3 regions of the Metabacillus sp. 22489 genome follow, and region 3 is predicted to be linked to each of the others. Evidence: predicted binding sites of a transcription regulator. Region 3 holds the regulator's gene; each other region holds the start of a gene.
What was found. The regulator Rex, encoded in region 3, represses fermentation and respiration genes when NADH is low (regulators of the CRP and FNR family bind a similar motif). The targets are predictions, from matches to a motif close to TTGTGAAATATTTCACAA.
Positions count from the first base shown of each region.

Region 1 (6,377 bases), on a different contig from region 3:
TTGAATAGGTTAACAGATAAATGAGTTGGAAAGATAATGGTGTCATAATTAGTCTCTTCAACCAATCTTCTATATATTTGGTCAAATCGGCTATCTATTGCAACTCGATGTGTTGCATATAATTCACCATTTATAGCATCCTTGTTCTCTCCAATGATTAACATATTTTCATGACTATTTATCCTATCCAGCCCTGTAGCTGTAAATCCTCTTTTCGTTAATTCAACTAATACTTCCTCGTTTATGCTATAAAATCTTGCTTTAATTGATCGGATATCGATTTTTTCCAAAAGCAGATCAAGAAAAAATTGTTCGGTCGCTTCAAGTGAAGTGAAGATAAATGTTTCATATTTCTCAATCTTAGACAAAATTGTTTGTTTTATCTTAGTCATCTCACTTATTTTTTTTAGTTTTGGTATTTCTACGACATCAGCTCCAAGCTCTCTTAGCTGAGCAGCAAGCTTATTTCTATATATACTTGATTGAGCAAGTAATATTTGTCTACCAAACAGTGGTTCTTTTTCAAACCAGTTAATTTTTTCTCTTAATTCAATTATATTGCCAACTAATGTTATTGCAGGATTACTAATGTCTGCTTTCTCTGCTTTTTTTGCAATTGTCGCTAATGTTCCTTGTAATGTTTTTTGTTTCCCCATCGTTCCCCATTGAATCAATATTACGGGTGTATCTGCAGGTTTTCCATGTTTTAGTAGGCTTTCACAAATATAAGGTAAATTTGCGATCCCCATGTAAAAGGCAATCGTATCAATTCCATTACTTAGTGACTTCCAATCAATTTTTGGTTTACCAGTACTTGATTTATTATGTGCTGTAATAAGCGCAAAGCTTTCCCCATATTCACGATGAGTCACAGGAATTCCTGAATAGCTAGGTGCTGCAATACCTGAAGTAATTCCAGGAACAATTTCAAAAGAAATATTATGTGATGCTAATTCGTAAGCCTCTTCTCCAACTCGACCAAATACACTAGGATCTCCACCTTTTAGACGAACGACAATTTTACCAAGGTTGGCAAAGTGAACAAGTAATTGATTTATTTTTTCCTGGCGCAATATATGTCTATCAGGTAACTTTCCACAATATATAAACTCACATCTATCTGTAGCATATTGTAAAAGCATGGGATTTATGAGACGGTCATAGAGGATGACATCTGCCTTTTCTAAGACATTTTTTCCTTTAAGCGTAATGAGAGTTTCATCTCCTGGTCCAGCTCCTACCAAATACACCTTCCCTTGACTCATTTTCTTATCTCCTTTTATCCATAATGGTTAACATAAGAAGGGAGCAAATTATTCGCTCCCTTGCATTTTCTTCAATCCTATTTACTTATATCGTAATTGAAACAATATCGTCTTCAATACTTATGCTATACGTTTTAACAGACCCTTCATCAGGTGGTTGGACACATCCATCGATTAGTGATATTTTCAAATCATAGACAGGGCAGTAGACAAATTCTCCACTTACAAGTCCATCTGAAAGCGTGCCACCTTTTGGATGGGGACTTTTGTTTTCGAGCGCTCTTACATCACCGTTTGATAACTTAAATAATACGATTTCCGCCTCATTTATTTGAAACGTCTGTCCAACACCTGTCGGCAGTTTTGAATATGATCCGATCTCCACCTTTGTTTTTAGGTTGCTCATAAAACTCCCTCCTTTATTCAGCTGGTACGTTTACTGTTTGTTTTGCATAATAGCTCTCACGGATTGTTGGATTTACTATTGCAAGACTCCATGGATCATTGTACCGCTCTAGTGTCTTGTTAAGTCGTGTATTTAAACCTTTGACCATATTCTCATTTGCTAAAATGTCTTTTATATGATTCAAGCCAAGACGCTCTATCCACTTTGAGGTACGTTCAAGATAAGTGGCAGTTTCACGATAATATTGAAGATATGCACCTACAATCTTATATACATCTTCTTTAGATTTCACTGTTACGAGCAACTCACCCGCTCTTAAATCTGTTCCGCCATTACCACCTACGTAAATTTCCCAGCCTCCATCAATTCCAACAATCCCAACATCTTTAATTCCTGATTCTGCACAATTCCTTGGACAAGCTGACACACCCATTTTAACTTTATGTGGTGTATCTAACCGTTCAAATCTTTTTTCTAGCTCTATTCCCAATCCCATTGAATCTTGGGTCCCGTAGCGGCAGAATCGAGATCCAACACATGTTTTTACAGTACGGAGCGTCTTCCCATATGCATAGCCAGAAGGCATACCTAATTCCTGCCAAATATTTGGTAGATCCTCTTTGTTTACACCCATTAACGCAATCCGCTGTCCACCGGTAAGCTTCACTAGTGGAATTTCGTATTTTTCTGCTACATTAGCAATTTTACGAAGATCCTCTGCATTTGTAACACCACCATACATTCTTGGAACAACTGTGAACGTTCCATCCTTCTGGATATTCGCATGTATTTTCTCGTTTACAAGACGAGAATCTCTGTCATCATGATAGTCTGGATAAATCATTCCTAAATAGTAATTTAGTGCTGGGCGACATTTTGAACAGCCTTCAATCTGATTCCAGCCAAGTACGTGCATGACTTCCTTTACATTTGTTAATCTCTTATCACGAATTTCTGCAATGATCTCTTCACGACTATAAGTAGTACAGCTACAAATCGTTTCCTTTAGTGCTGAACTATCAAATTGTTCACCTAGTGTGTGTTCAAGAATGGTACTGATTAGTGGTTTACAACGACCACATGAGCGTCCAGCATTTGTACAGTTTCCTACCTCAGCAACTGATGTTAATCCATGTGAATGAATGGCAGAGACAATAGTGCCCTTTGTTACACCATTACATCCACATATTAGTTCATCGTCATGCATTGATGATACATCGGTGGCTTCCGCTTTCGCTCCTTCAGCTTGAAGGAAGGCAATATTCGTCATATCATGAATATCTTCTTGTTTTATCATCATTCTAAATAGCCGTGTACTATCATCTGTATTTCCATATAGGACAATCCCGACAATATGCTTGTCACGGATGAGGACTTTTTTGTATATTCCATCAAATTCATTGTGAACTTTTATTGCTTTTGTTGTGTTATCCTCAAAAATTTCCCCTGCAGAATATAAGTTGACGTCTGCTACCTTTAATTGCGTTCCAGTAAAAGAGCCTTCGTAACGTTTCGTATTATTTACTCCACATATTTTGTTAGCTAATACTTTTGCTTGTTCGTATAATGGTGCGACTAAGCCGTATACAATTTCTCGGTGTTCAGCACATTCTCCTACTGCAAAGATATTCTTAATAGATGTTTCCATAAAATCATTTACGACAATTCCACGATTCGTATAGATTCCACACTCTTTTGCTAGTTTAATACTTGGGACAATCCCAACTGCCATTACGACTAGATCTGCAGTTACCTCCGTGCCATCAGTAAAGCGAACACCTTCTACTCGGTCATTACCGGTAATTTCAGCTGTTTGTTTTCCTTTAAGGAAATTCATACCTTGACGTGAAAGTTCCTTTTCAAGCATGTTAGAAGCTGTCTCATCAAGCTGTTTTTCCATTAAAGTTTCCAATAGATGTACGACATCCACTTCCATACCGAGGTTTAATAACCCCCTTGCAGCTTCAAGACCTAGTAGACCGCCACCGATGACAACTGCTCTTTTTTTCGTTTTCGCGACTTGAATCATAGTTTCACAGTCTTGTATATCCCGAAAACCAGTAACTCCGTTTTTTTCAGCTCCAGGTATCGGTAATATAAATGGTGAAGAGCCTGTTGCAAAAATTAATTTGTCAAAGACTGTTTCACGGCCAAGATCGGAAATGACAATTTTTCTTTCAGCATCTATTTGAACAATTTCCTCTCCTGTAAATAGTGTAATGTTATTTTCCTTATACCAATTCCAATCATTCAATATAATATCGTTTATCGTCGTATCACCTTGTAAAACAGTCGATAATTGGATGCGGTTATAATTTGGATGTGGCTCCTTACCGAATATTGTGATATCAAATTGCTCTCGACGTATCTTAAGGATTTCTTCAATTGTCCTAACACCTGCCATACCGTTTCCGATCATAACTAGCCTTTGCTTAACCATCATATAACCTCCATTTTGCTCAATGTTTCACATGTTTGTTTGCCCTTAATGTCTTTCTTTAATGATGGTTTTATTGTATAAAATTTCGTTTGGAAACTCTGTGATTTAAATCACATTCTAATTAAAGATCTGGTGGTATTTGAAAGTCGATTTCTAAATACGGTATTTCCATATGGCATTGGCTTTAAATAACATTAAGCGGTCTAGTAAGGTGAATATAAAAAGTAGCATGTACGAAGTAACCTGAACCTCGAACATGCTACTTTTAGGAAGAAAAATCTTTAAACTTTATTTAAACATGCGTAATTATTGTCAATAAATAAAGACAACCCCATATACGTTCGACTTCCTTGTGACAATTGTTATTTAATGGGTATAAAGACTAAACGTACTTTTTAAACTTCAAAGCTACATCCACTTTTAATCTTTGCTTAATGACTCACGGTTTGCAGCTTTTGGTGGTTGCTCCATCCAGCCTTGGTCAATCATTATATTTGCTCCATCCTCGACATATTTGCCAATATCCATTATAAAACGACCATACATAGCACCTATATCTCGTCTGCCATTTAATGATAAAGCATTTGCATATGTTCTAATTTTCATCGAAAACATATCAATTTTATGACTTAGCATGAGCTTATCTGAAAATGGTGAAATGGTTGATGTCGTTACTAAATGGTCTAAAATCGGTGGTGATGGTAAATTGTCCTTATGAAGTTGTTCAGAGCTATGCTTAATATGTTTAGATGTTATTTCTTTTCCTCTCTGTAAATACTGACGGACCTTTTCGCTTTCTGCTACCTGACTAAATCCAATAAGTAATGCTCTACTGGCTACATTACTATCAAGGTTATCATAAAGATGGGCAATTTCTAATGCATGTAGGGAACGCACATTGCCAAAAAATCCATTTAAATAATTTTGCTTTTTAATAAAATCGACTTTTTCCATTACTGGAATAACTGGTGGTTTCGATAAAAGTCCTTTATTCATTAAGACACTATCAATTTCCACAATAAGCTGCATTGTTGAATTTAATGTATCAATATAAAAATTTCGTAAATCTTCTCGTGTAACTAAAGGAATAGCCATTGCATAAATGCTCATTCCGGCCTTACCAGTGTATCTTAAATAAAAGAGGTAAAAATCGTCTGCGAATAATCTAGGAGCTTCCAAGTTAACATCAGCATCCGTATATCCAATTGGAATTGGATACTTTTCTTCTTTAAGCACCTTCTCAATCGTTTGAATAATTTGTTTACATAATGATAAGGCGTCACTGACGATCTTTTTAATATCTGGATCATCTGTATTCTTCAAATAATAAGTTAGGATGGGTCTTGATAACGTATTCCCAATATACGTTACCCAAAGCTTTCCTATTTCAGCAGATGTTAAATGTTTACCCATTAGAGAAAAACTCCTTAAATTATTTTCTCTTATTTTTACCTTTTAGTGACATTCTATTCTGGCCTTGAACATTAGATTTTATTTCTTTACCATTTCGTTTGCTTGTTCGTTTTTGACGATGGCACTCATCACATATTTGAAATTTAAAGCGACGAGGTAATGGATTATGACAAACGATACATGTTCGTTTTTTTACTTCTACTCCAGTTTTTAACTTTTCATGAATTTTATCACTTAGCTCTTCTCGAATTCTTTCCCAATAATGTGCTTCGGTTCTTTTTTCAAGTTTATACAAAAATAATAAATGGAGGCCAACAGATTTATATGAAAGCTCAAGTTCTTCAAGTCCTGATTCCTTTATAATAGGGTCAGGTAGCTCAGTTCCTTCGACGATCGCCTCAAGCTTTTGCTTCCACTGCTCTCTCAACGTCGGTTCATTAGATGAGAAAGGTAAGTGTAAAAAATTGTATAGCTCATGAACGGATAATTTTGCCTCAATAATCGAATCCTCGATCATTTCGTATAATAACTTTTCTTCTGATAATGATGCCTTTTTTGTACCATATGGATTTTTATATTTATCCCATAGGTAAAAAAACAGTCCTAGCTTTCGTGAATATTTTTGGAATCTTTCAAGAACTGATGTTGTAGGTGCTATGGCGAATCCTTGTAGCGGTTCATCTTCTTGTTGTAAAAGTCGTGTCATCATTTTATGATGATTTGTGAATGCAACCTTACCAATATTATAAATTCCTTTTCTTCCGGCGCGACCTGCGATTTGTTTTACTTCCTGAGAGCTTAAAAATCTCCTTTTCGTACCGTCAAATTTATCATTTTCTAGAAAAACAATTCT
Region 1 covers NZ_JBQENT010000001.1:23,517-29,893, forward strand. Annotated here, with positions in the region: gene cobA (uroporphyrinogen-III C-methyltransferase) at 1-1,265, opposite strand, end outside; gene ACTJJ9_RS00140 (nitrite reductase (NAD(P)H) small subunit) at 1,351-1,671, opposite strand; gene nirB (nitrite reductase large subunit NirB) at 1,685-4,111, opposite strand; gene ACTJJ9_RS00150 (DUF3231 family protein) at 4,532-5,524, opposite strand; gene ACTJJ9_RS00155 (DEAD/DEAH box helicase) at 5,544-6,377, opposite strand, start outside.
Region 1: nirB (nitrite reductase large subunit NirB) is a predicted target of Rex. The motif match lies at 4,127-4,144, and genes of this name have one in related genera.

Region 2 (6,377 bases), on a different contig from region 3:
GGATATGAAAGCTAAACAAAGGATGACCTAGTGTCTGAACCCTTCGTCGCGAAATCTAGAAAGGGTGCACGCTAGGTCATCTTTATTTTTTTAAAAAACGAACTAGTTTACATTTATAATAGAAGAAAATAAAAAGGAAGAGGTACGTGTAAATTGGAAAAGATTATCGTAAGACATTCTCTCATTGCAAATGAATCCGTTATCTCTCTTATGAAAAATTTTGATATGGGGGAAATCGTGGATTGCCAATTAGGAACTAGAGGGCTAAACGATACATAAATCGTAACAACAACAGATTCGAAATACATTTTCAGAAATTATCGCCACAATTGGAGACAGAAAAGCGATGTTTTATATGAAATTGATGCACTTAACCGATTAGCTGCAACAAATTTTCCAGTATCTAAACCGCTCAAAAGAAAGGATGGCGAATGGCTAAGTGAACTTAATCAGCCAGAAGGAGTAAGGTTTGGTGTATTATTTACCTATACTAAAGGGGAGAGACCTGATATTCATCCAGATAATTGTTATCTCATAGGACAAGCATTAGGGGCAATACATAAAAGAATGAATTCATTTCATTCAACTTCACAAAGAACATTTGAATTAAACCTCAATTATTTATTAGAACAGCCATTCGACATTATTAAAAACAATGTACAAATAAACCTTATAAAACCTAAGCTAATCGACTTTCTCCAGATGTTTGTAGAAGAATTAAAAGGTCAAATTGCCACTTCTGACCTAGATTATGGTTTTTGCCATGGAGATTTTCATAATTTTAATATGCAAATTGATCAAGGAAAGTTGGAAATATTTGATTTTGATTGTTGTAGTTACGGTTATCGAGCCTATGATCTCTCGGTATTTGTTTGGAATTTGCGCTCAAATTACCCTCATACTGCAAAAGAATGTGAGAAAGCCTTTCTAAGTGGTTACAAAGACCAATATTTCCTTAATAGCATAAATTTTCAACTATTGGATAAATTTGTTATGATAAGAAAAATTTGGTTTTTCGCAACTTTAATTCGCAATGAAGATGTATGGGGTACAGGATGGATGAACGAACAAAGTCTTTCTACCTTTATGGAAGAATTGGTTCAACATAAACAAAATCTCGAATGATAAAACGATCATTGAAATATGGTTTTCCCTATAAATTCGTCTCCACACACACCTACTACTTGAACGAAATGAATGATAATCGTAAAATGCTTGTATAGATTGTTAGATTGAGAAAGGAAGTTTTATGATGAAGCAATTTTCGAAAGTAAGTCTTGCTTTACTTGTGGGATTCATCCTATTCCTAGTTGCAGGTTGTGGGACGAGCATTACAGAAGATAAGACAACAAGTAGTTCTACGCAAAAAAAGGAAGAGCAGGTTAAGGAAGAGCAGGTTAAGGAAGAGCAGGTTATTGAGAAAAACCCCGTTGCAACGATTACGATGGAAAATAATAAGATAATAAAGGTTGAATTATACCCAGCAATTGCTCCAAATACGGTAAATAATTTTATTTCCCTTGCAAATTCAGGATTTTATAATGGATTAACATTTCACAGAGTCATCCCTGACTTCATGATTCAAGGCGGAGATCCGAATGGAGATGGGACGGGAGGACCTGATTATCAAATAAAAGGTGAATTTAGTTCAAATGGTTTTGAAAATAATTTAAAACATGAACGCGGCGTTATTTCAATGGCTCGCTCAGAAGCACCTGATTCAGCTGGTTCACAATTTTTTATTATGGTTGCTGATGCAACACATTTAGATGGTGAATATGCCGGATTTGGTAAAGTAATTGAAGGAATGGATGTTGTGGACGAAATAGTTTCTGTTGAAAGAGACAGTGAAGATAAGCCATTAAAAGAACAAAAAATTAAAGATGTCATCGTCGATACTTTCGGTATCGTTTACCCAGAACCGAAAAAGATCGAATAGGGAGAAGGTATAAAACCGTCAACAGTGTTTGACGGTTTTTTGCTTTATAAATCATAATATTAGCAAAAATATTAAATTAATTTTGAATATTTCGTTCCTTTTTTCCCTATGTTAAGATACAATATAACTAATAAAGCTAAACTACATTCATAGATATAAGACGGATTGACAATACGATCAAAAAGAATTTCTGAATATTCACTTGTAAACAGTTGATTCACTTGATATAATATTCTAAATATTTAAATACATTGAAAAGGACTAGTAAGATTTTTTAAACGCACAGAGAGCTGTTGGTTGGTGGAAAACAGTCGTGAGAAAAATCTGAACTCACCTTGAAGTAGCTCGCTGAAATATTTATTAGAGTAGGTGGAGACGGAGCCTAACCGTTATATTAGGAGGATACATAGTATTTGTACGATTGTATCTACCAAAGTGCACATCACAAGGTGTGAATTAGAGTGGTACCGCGTAAGCTGATAACAGCCTTTCGTCTCTAGAAATGGAGATGAAAGGCTTTTTTGCGTTTATTTTAGTTCTTTTTGGGTGTATTTGCCCCTTAAATATATGAATAATCAATGATCAATCAATTCGAATTTGAAAGGGTGTCTTAAAAAAATGAAAAATGTTGAAAAGTATACAAGAGGATATTTTATGCCTCCAGTTAAAAGCTTAAAATGGACTGAAAAAGAGTATATTACAGAAGCACCAATTTGGTGTAGCGTTGACCTACGTGACGGTAATCAGGCGTTAGTCGTTCCGATGACTCTTGAAGAAAAGCTTGAATACTTTCAATTACTTGTAAAAATCGGCTTCAAAGAGATAGAGGTAGGTTTTCCTGCAGCTTCTGAAACCGAATATACATTTTTGCGGACATTAATTGAAAAAGACCTTATTCCAGACGATGTGACAATTCAGGTCCTAACACAATCAAGAGACCATATTATTAAGAAAACGTTTGAATCATTAAAAGGTGCAAAAAAGGCAGTAGTACATTTATACAATTCAACTTCAGTTGCACAGAGAGAACAAGTTTTTAAAAAATCAAAAGAAGAAATCATTGAAATTGCCGTTACAGGTGCGAAGCTATTAGAAAAATACGCGGCAGAAACAGAAGGAAATTTCCAATTTCAATATTCTCCAGAAAGCTTTACAGGTACTGAACTAGAATTTGCTTTAGAAATTTGCAACAGTGTATTAGATGTATGGAAGCCAACAGCTGACAATAAAGTGATTATTAATTTACCTGCAACTGTCGAGCTTTCAATGCCTCACGTTTATGCAAGTCAAATCGAGTATATGAGTGACCATTTAAACTATCGGGAAAATGTCATTTTATCTCTACATCCTCATAATGATAGAGGAAGTGGTGTTGCAGATGCAGAGCTTGGAATTCTTGCTGGGGGACAACGAATCGAAGGTACTTTGTTTGGAAATGGTGAAAGAACAGGGAATGTTGATATTGTTACACTTGCTTTAAATATGTATTCACATGGTGTTGATCCAAAGCTGAATTTTGAAAATATCCTTGAGATAATTGAAGTGTATGAACGTATGACAAAGATGAAGGTAGATGACAGACAACCATATGGTGGAAAACTAGTATTTGCCGCTTTCTCTGGTTCTCATCAAGACGCGATTGCAAAAGGTATGAAATGGCGTGAGGAAAATGATTGTAAGCATTGGACAGTTCCTTACTTAATGATTGATCCAAAGGATATAGGAAGAGAGTATGAAGGTGATGTAATCCGTATTAATAGCCAATCAGGAAAAGGTGGTATCGGCTATTTACTCGAGCAGCAATTTGGACTTGATTTACCAAAAGAAATGCGTGAAGAGTTTGGTTACACAGTAAAAAATGTCTCAGATCGCCAAAATAAAGAGCTAATGCCAGAAGAAATCCATCAAATTTTCTTAAATGAATTTGTGAATCTTTCTAAACCAATCGAGTTTGTTAATTATCATTTTACAAAGCACGACGATTATCAAACAGTAGTTACCGTCAAAATTAGCGAACAAGAACAGGAATTAAACGGTGAAGGTAATGGTAGATTAGATGCAATTAGCAATGCCCTTCGTATGAAGCTAGGAGTGAACTATCATAATCTTGTATACAAAGAGCATGCACAAGAACTAGGCTCAGAGTCAAATGCGGTCTCATATGTCGGCATCACAGATGACAATGGAAAAGTCTTTTGGGGCTGTGGTATAGATGTTGACATCATGACTTCATCTGTAAAAGCATTGTTTAGCGCAGTAAATAAATTAACTGCAAATACACATTTGACATCTAAGGAAGGGCATTTTATTACGAGTAAATAAGAAGGAAAATGCTTTGTACCCATTTGGAGTAAGTCTCTAAATGGGTTTTCTAGTTCTTTCTTCAATAAGACCGGTATTGTTGCTTATCAAAAATTTATGTTAGAGTCACATTAATTATCCATCTTGGAGTCTACAATACTTAGCTAGCTAGTTAGTTATATGTTTTCCAATTATATCAACTCAAAATCCTTATCTCTTCACTTCAACAAAACAGATCGTGAGGTTCATCACATTTTCGTTTCTATCGCTACGATAAGATAGTTTTATAGTAAATAAATAAGCTGGTGATTAAAGAAAATGAAATTATTACTTCCAAAACAACACGGTGCATGGGCAATGTTAATCATTCCCTTTATTTTAGGGATCGATGCAGGGGGATATTCATTCTTACACATTCCTTTATTTATAGGGTGGCTAAGTCTGTATTTAGCAACATATCCGTTCCTAATGTATGTAAAGGGAAAGAAAAAAGAGTATTACTTTAAATGGTCGAGTATTTATTTAGGATTTGCTCTTGTTTTCTTAGTTTTTGTTCTCATTTTCAAATGGCAAATGCTTTTGTTTGGTTTAGCTATGGTTCCCTTTTTCTTCATTAATATTTATTTTGCAAAGAAAAAGAAAGAAAGGGCATTTGTAAATGATGTAATTGCAATCTGTGTTTTCTGCATTGGTGGGATAGCAAGTTTTTATGTAGGAACAGGGTACGTTAATAAAGAGGCATTTTTCATTGCCTTGTTATCGTTTTTATTTTTTCTAGGAAGTACCTTTTATGTGAAAACGATGATTAGGGAAAAGAAAAACAGACGCTTCCATTATTATTCTTGGTGCTATCATCTTCTTTTAATAGTAGGAATTTTTTTACTAGTAGAAGAAAAACAAATTATTCTCGCGTATATTCCAAGTACAATTCGAGCTTTTTTACTTGTTGGACGTAAACTAACAATTATGCAAGTTGGTATTTTAGAAATTATAAATTCAGTTATCTTTTTATTTGTATTACTCCTAGTTTTTTAGTTAAAAGACTCGAATTCATTCTTCTCATTTTGAAGACAAATGAATTCGAGTCTTTTCATTACTGAAATTTAATGATCTCATCAACTTGCTTTGCTAACATTTGAAAGGAGGAATACAATAATGTTCCTTCTTGATAAATGCTAGGTGTTTCCGTATTTATATTCACCTCTTCAATTGGAAGTTGACTTAGCAAATTAACTTGGAGCTTGTCAGCCAACTTTTGCCCACCACCTTGGCCAAAAATAAAATAGTGTCTTTCGCTGTCATTAGGCTTAAAATATGCCATATTTTCAACAACTCCAATAATTTCATGATTAGCTTTTTTCGCCATCACACCTGCTCTCTCTGCGACATGTGAAGCAGTTTCCTGAGGGGTTGTGACGATGATTTCTTTGCTTTGTGGAATGAGATGGTGCAAATCTAAAGCGACATCTCCAGTACCAGGTGGCATATCAAATAGTACGTAGTCTAAATCACCCCACATCACATCGTTTGAAAAATGCTCAACCATTTTACCTAACATAGGACCACGCCAAACAACTGGCTCGTTATTTTTTATGAGAAATCCCATTGACATGATTTTTACTCCATGTGATTCGATCGGAATGATTTTCCCATTGATTGTTTTCGGTCTATTTATGATCTTCATCATCTTCGGAATACTAAACCCATAAATATCCAAATCAATCAAAGCAACTGTTTTCCCCATATTCGCAAGAGCAATTGCTAAATTGACAGAAACCGTTGATTTACCGACACCTCCTTTTCCACTTGTTATCGCAATCGCAGAACCGTTTATCATATTAAACACCTCATTAATAAATTATAGATTGATATTGTCTTGAGCATAGAAAATACAACAAATGTAAAGAAGCACTGCAAATTTAAATCCTCTATTAAACAATCGTTCAAATAATTTTCTTATCTTTTTCTATTTTGACTATAAAAGCCGAATAGCTCTGTGATATTTTTCACAGTCTCCTTTAAGTCATTCCCTTAGAATGAAAAAAAGTTAAGAATGCAATCGTTACATGAGCATGTTTACTTATGAAGATACCAGTTAGATTTAAAATTGGAGGAGAATATTTTGAAAGGATTTGAA
Region 2 covers NZ_JBQENT010000001.1:119,550-125,926, reverse strand. Annotated here, with positions in the region: gene ACTJJ9_RS00610 (hypothetical protein) at 154-279, shown strand; gene ACTJJ9_RS00605 (phosphotransferase enzyme family protein) at 280-1,125, shown strand; gene ACTJJ9_RS00600 (peptidylprolyl isomerase) at 1,253-1,939, shown strand; T-box leader at 2,182-2,440, shown strand; gene ACTJJ9_RS00595 (2-isopropylmalate synthase) at 2,558-4,261, shown strand; gene ACTJJ9_RS00590 (YwiC-like family protein) at 4,559-5,275, shown strand; gene ACTJJ9_RS00585 (Mrp/NBP35 family ATP-binding protein) at 5,334-6,077, opposite strand; gene ACTJJ9_RS00580 (MFS transporter) at 6,363-6,377, shown strand, end outside.
Region 2: ACTJJ9_RS00590 (YwiC-like family protein) is a predicted target of Rex. The motif match lies at 4,477-4,494, and genes of this name have one in related genera.

Region 3 (6,377 bases):
CTACAGATGCTGCGTTTTGAAGTGCAGAACGAGTAACTTTAGTTGGGTCAACGATACCTGAATCAAACATGTTTACCCACTCGCCGTTAGCAGCGTTGAAGCCGATGCCAACTTCTTCTTTCTTCAAGCGGTCAACGATAACAGAGCCTTCAAGACCTGCGTTGTGTGCGATTTGACGTACTGGCTCTTCAAGTGCACGTAGGATGATGTTAACACCTGTTTGAGTGTCGCCTTCTTCTTGGATTTCAGCAACTTTGTTATATACGTTCACAAGTGCTGTACCACCACCAGAAACGATACCTTCTTCTACTGCAGCACGAGTAGAGTTAAGAGCGTCTTCGATGCGTAGTTTACGTTCTTTTAATTCTGTTTCAGTTGCAGCACCAACTTTGATTACTGCTACTCCGCCAGCTAATTTCGCTAAGCGCTCTTGTAATTTTTCTCTGTCAAATTCAGAAGTTGTTTCTTCGATTTGAGCACGGATTTGACCAACACGGCTAGAGATTTGGCTTGCATCTCCTGCACCTTCAACGATTGTTGTGTTTTCTTTTGTAACAACAATTTTAGAAGCGCGACCTAATTGTTCAATTGAAGCTGATTTAAGGTCTAGACCTAAATCTTCAGTGATTACTTCACCACCAGTTAGGATTGCGATGTCTTCTAGCATTGCTTTACGACGATCACCAAATCCTGGAGCCTTAACAGCTACTGCATTGAATGTTCCGCGTAGTTTGTTTACTACAAGTGTAGCTAATGCTTCACCTTCAACATCTTCAGCAATTAATAATAGTGGCTTACCTTGTTGAACAACTTGCTCTAATACAGGTAAGATTTCTTGGATATTTGTGATTTTCTTATCAGTGATTAATACATATGGATTTTCAAGAACTGCTTCCATTTTGTCAGAATCAGTTACCATGTATGGTGATGCATAACCACGGTCAAATTGCATACCTTCTACAACTTCTAATTCAGTTGAGAAGCCTTTAGATTCTTCGATTGTGATAACACCGTCGTTACCAACACGTTCCATAGCTTCTGCAATTAATTTACCTACTTCTTCGTCAGCTGCAGAGATTGCTGCTACTTGAGCAATTGACTCTTTACCTTCAATAGGTTTAGAAATTGCTTTAAGCTCTTCGATTGCAACAGCAACTGCTTTTTCAATCCCTTTACGAACGACCATTGGGTTAGCACCAGCAGTTACGTTCTTTAATCCTTCACGGATCATTGCTTGAGCTAAAACTGTTGCAGTTGTAGTACCGTCACCAGCAACATCATTTGTTTTGCTTGCTACTTCAGCAACTAGCTTAGCACCCATGTTTTCAAATGCATCTTCTAATTCGATTTCTTTTGCAATTGTTACACCATCATTTGTAATTAATGGAGAACCGAATTTCTTTTCTAATACAACATTACGTCCTTTTGGTCCTAATGTTACTTTTACAGCATCTGCTAACGCGTCTACCCCACGTAACATCGAACGACGAGCTTCTTCGCTAAATTTAATATCTTTTGCCATTTTAACTAGACCTCCTCAAATTTTTTAAAATGTATTCTATGATATGTTTGCTGCTTTCTTAACCGATAACAGCTAAAATGTCGCTTTCACGTAAAATTAAGTATTCAGTACCTTCATATTTCACTTCAGTACCAGCATATTTTGAGAAGATAATACGATCGCCTTCCGCTACTTCAAGAGCTACTTTTTCTCCGTTATCTAACACACGGCCTGTACCAACAGCAACTACTTTTCCTTCTTGTGGCTTTTCTTTTGCACTATCTGGAAGAACGATACCACTAGCAGTTTTTTCTTCTGATTCAACTAACTCGATAATAACGCGATCACCTAATGGCTTTAACAAGTGAAACAACCTCCTCAAATTTCTTGAAATTATGATAATTTTTCCTTTTTATTAGCACTCAGCATTCGTGAGTGCTAACACAATTTATATATTATATAAGATTTCTTTTAATTTCAAGTCTGAAGTGAAAAAAATTTTGAGAAACTTTTCTACTAGATTATGTCTTATTATAGGGAAATTTAAACATTGTTTGTCTATTTTTCAAATGTTCTCATACATATGATTAAAGTAAGGTATGATACAATAAGCAAGGATAACTAAGGCAAGAACATCGCTACTATTAAGAGCTCTTTTTTCCGAGGGTTAGTAAATCAAAGGAGGCTTTTATGAAAAAAAATTATTGGTTTATTATATTAACATATATCGTCATGCAATTCTCTGGAATTGTAGGAATCAAATTGTTTGCCTTATTACATATTGGAAACACAAACGCAGAGTTGGTGGCATATTGGACCATTTTCAGCTTTACAGTAGCCTTAATTATTACTCTCCTTTTATTAAGAAACGATCGGGAGGATGCGAGACTACTTCGGGGTGAACCCGCTTCAGTCGGGAGCTCAATTGGTTGGGCTATTGGTGGGGTATTTATAGCACTATTTGCCCAAATGATTGCTGCCAATCTAGAAATGTATCTCTTTGGAGTAGAACCTGGCTCGGAAAATACTCAAACAATTGTGAAGTTAATCAAAGCATCATCACTATTAATTATCGTAACCTCTGTTATTGGGCCAATTCTAGAGGAAATTATTTTTAGGAAGATTATTTTCGGTGTTATTTATCACCGTTCTAACTTCGTGATTGCGGCATTAATTAGCTCTTTTCTCTTCTCCATCTTACACGGAGAACCTGAACACTTTCTAATTTATGCTTCAATGGGCTTCACCTTTGCCTTTCTTTATGTCAAAACAAAAAGAATCATTGTGCCAATTTTTGCTCATGTTGCCATGAATACGTTAGTCATTATTATGCAATTTGTCTTAGCCGATCAAATTGAAAACCTCGAGAAAACATTAGAACAAATGGAACAAATGCAAGTGATTATTGGAGGCTTTTTATTGTGAGAACAAATCCTATCTCAATGGGAATCTTTTATTTAGTAATGGGATTGTTATTTATCTATTTAGCAATTTCAACTGCAAATGCTAGCAAAGGAATTTTCAGCTTTCCTACTATTCTTTTAATGCTTATGGCTACCTTTGACATCGGTGTAGCAATTAGAATATTTCTCTTCACTAGAAAAGTGAAAAAGAATAATAAGCAAAAATGAGGATATCCGAAGATTGGGGACTGACCCCAATCTTTGGATGATCCTCATTTTTTTGCATTTTCCTCTTCAAATTTTACCTTTTGTGCCTTTCGATAAGAAATTCGGGAAACCCATATACTTATTTCATACAAAATAAACAAAGGAATTGATACCATTAAATGAGAGGTCAGCTCTGGAGGTGTTATCAATGCCGCTATAACTAGTAAGACAAAATACGCGTATCTTCTAATCTTTGATAGAAACATAGGGGTAACAATTCCTAGTCTTGTAAGAAACATGACAACAACTGGTAATTGGAATAGTACACCAAATGGAATGACTAGCTGTAATAAGAAAGTAAAGTATTCATTAATCCCGATGACTTGGTTTATTCCTAAATCATTTGAGATTCTTTCCATAAATTCAACGACAAACGGAAATAAAATAAAATAAGAAAAGGCCACTCCTAATAAAAATAACCCTACTGAAATTGGAATATAGCTTAAGGTGACCCGTCTCTCCTTTTCATAGAGACCAGGACTTACAAAAGACCATAATTGATATAGTATGATCGGTGACGTAAGAACAAAAGCAATGATAAACGCAAATTTCATATAGACCATTAACGGGTCTGTTAAATTAAAGGAGTTTAATGTTAAATTTCTTGCTTCATCAGTATGCTGCAAATAGATAATAATCGGTCTTGAAAGCAAAAAGCCAGCTATTACCGCTATGAAAAAGAAAACGACAACAATAATCAGTCGTTTTCTTAGCTCCGCAATATGTTCAAAGACCGACATTTCATTTTGTTTCATATCGGTTTCATTCCTATCTTACTTGACTTCTTCCTTGTTTTTTCCCTTTTGATCCTCATTGTCATCATCTGCTAACCCTTTTGTTGCATTCTTAAATTCTCTTAACGTATTTCCCGCTGCTTTACCTAGCTCTGGTAATTTTTTCGGTCCGAAAATTAATAACGCGACGATAACAATTAACACTAGACTCCCAGGTCCTATGTTTGGCATAATGCCACACCTCCTTATGTTTATAGAAAGCTTTTTTTAAGATTTTTCATCAATCGGATAATGCTTTAAAAAGTAAACAAGTGATTGTAGCTCAACGGCAAGATCGATATGGTGAATTCGTATTTGATCAGGAACATTTAATCTTGCTGGTGTAAAATTAAGTATTCCTTTAATCCCTTTTACAATGAGACGATCGGTTATCGCCTGTGCTGCTGGAGCTGGGACAGTTAAAATAGCGACCGTTACATCATCAGGTAAAATCTCTTCAAGATCGTCTAAATTATATACCGGTACTCCACCTATCTCCTTCCCGATTTTCTCCTTATCAATATCAAATGCTAAAGAGATGACCGTATTATTATTTTTCGTAAAATTATAATGCAAAAACGCAGTTCCTAAATTCCCAACTCCAATTAAGCAAACATTTGTTGTTTCATCCTGGTCTAATGTTTTTCGAAAGAATGACAACAAATAGTTCACATTGTATCCATAGCCTTTTTTACCTAGTGCTCCGAAATAGGAAAAGTCTCTACGAATTGTTGCAGAATCTACCTTTACTGCATCACTTAATTCTGCTGATGATACTCGCTGTTTACCAGACGAGTGTAGATTTTTCAGAAACCTATAATATAAAGGAAGCCGCTTCGCTGTCGCTTGTGGTATTTTTGATTGTTCTATATTCACTCTTATCCCTCACATTCATTCAAAAGCGTGACTTCGATTTTATTACCCATATCTTTTTTCTTCATCCTAACTCCAATGAGGGCAGGAGTTTATTCATTTCTTCTTTTATCATTTATGTAATAATAATCGTGAAGTCTTTACTTGCTGCTATTGATTGGATTCTCTTCTACAAGTTTCTGTAGAAGTTCCCGCTTTTTCCACCAGTTTTTTCTACTAAAAAAGTTGGTCCGATAATCATGCCTTTATCAACAGCTTTACACATATCATAAACGGTTAAGGCTGTTATGCTTGCAGCAGTTAACGCTTCCATTTCAACCCCTGTACTCCCTTTTGTTTTGACAGTTGTTGTAATAAGAAGGATATATTCATTATCCTTGATATCCCACTGAAATTCAATATCTACACCTTTTATCGGAATGGGATGACACATCGGGATAACCTGTGACGTTTGCTTTGCTGCCATAATTCCAGCTACTTGCGCAACGGAAAGTACATCACCTTTCCCCATTTCATAATTGTTTATCTTGTCATAAACATCCTTTGTAACCTGAATGCTCGTCTTCGCCTTCGCTGTTCTTGCTGTGTCATTTTTTTCGGTTATATCAACCATTTTCGCTCTACCTTGTTGGTTAAAATGCGTAAATTCTGACATATCTATTTCCCCTTATACGTAGACTATACACTATTTTTTATCATCTGTCTGTTTAGTATTTGTGAAAAATTTACTGAGATCATCACTCAAGTACAAGTCTTCTTCTTTCTATTTCATTTCTAATGATAGTAAATTTTTTTATTTAAAAGAGTGGTGGGAAAAATCCCCTTTAGTCTCAATGTTGCCCAATACATGTGATTTAAGCTACACTTAAATTATTAGTAGAGGTGAATGTTATGATTTTATTACAAATAAATCAGCTTAGTAAATCTTTTGGTGCTGACCCTATTTTAACCAATATTAAGCTAGAAGTACAAACTAAGGATAAAATAGCGATCGTTGGCCGTAATGGTGCGGGAAAATCAACGCTATTAAAAATTATCGCTGGCAGTATGTCCTATGACAGTGGAGAAATTATTAAACCTAAGGGTGTTTCAATTGGTTATTTAGCTCAAGATACCGGTCTTGAATCACAATTATCTATTTGGGATGAGATGCTTACAGTCTATAAAGAGCTTCAAATAATGGAACATGAGATGAGACAGCTTGAACAAAAAATGTCGGTTATCGACCCTAGCAACAATTCTCGTGAATTTGAACAACTATTAAAAGAATATGATAGCCTTCAAATTACCTTTAAAGATAAAGGTGGCTATCAATATGAAGCAGACATTCGTTCCGTCCTGCATGGTTTAGGGTTTAGTCATTTTGATTCCGCTACAAAAATTTCCTCATTAAGTGGGGGACAAAAGACTCGTCTAGCTTTAGGTAAGCTGCTGTTAACGAATCCTGACTTATTAATTTTGGATGAACCAACAAACCATTTAGATATTGAAACATTAACATGGCTTGAACACTATTTACAAAACTACTCTGGTGCCATTTTAATTGTCTCACATGACCGT
Region 3 covers NZ_JBQENT010000067.1:6,212-12,588, reverse strand. Annotated here, with positions in the region: gene groL (chaperonin GroEL) at 1-1,522, opposite strand, end outside; gene groES (co-chaperone GroES) at 1,581-1,865, opposite strand; gene ACTJJ9_RS24530 (lysostaphin resistance A-like protein) at 2,192-2,926, shown strand; gene ACTJJ9_RS24525 (YdiK family protein) at 2,923-3,132, shown strand; gene tatC (twin-arginine translocase subunit TatC) at 3,177-3,926, opposite strand; gene ACTJJ9_RS24515 (twin-arginine translocase TatA/TatE family subunit) at 3,945-4,136, opposite strand; gene ACTJJ9_RS24510 (redox-sensing transcriptional repressor Rex) at 4,173-4,820, opposite strand; gene moaC (cyclic pyranopterin monophosphate synthase MoaC) at 4,987-5,472, opposite strand; gene ACTJJ9_RS24500 (ABC-F family ATP-binding cassette domain-containing protein) at 5,709-6,377, shown strand, end outside.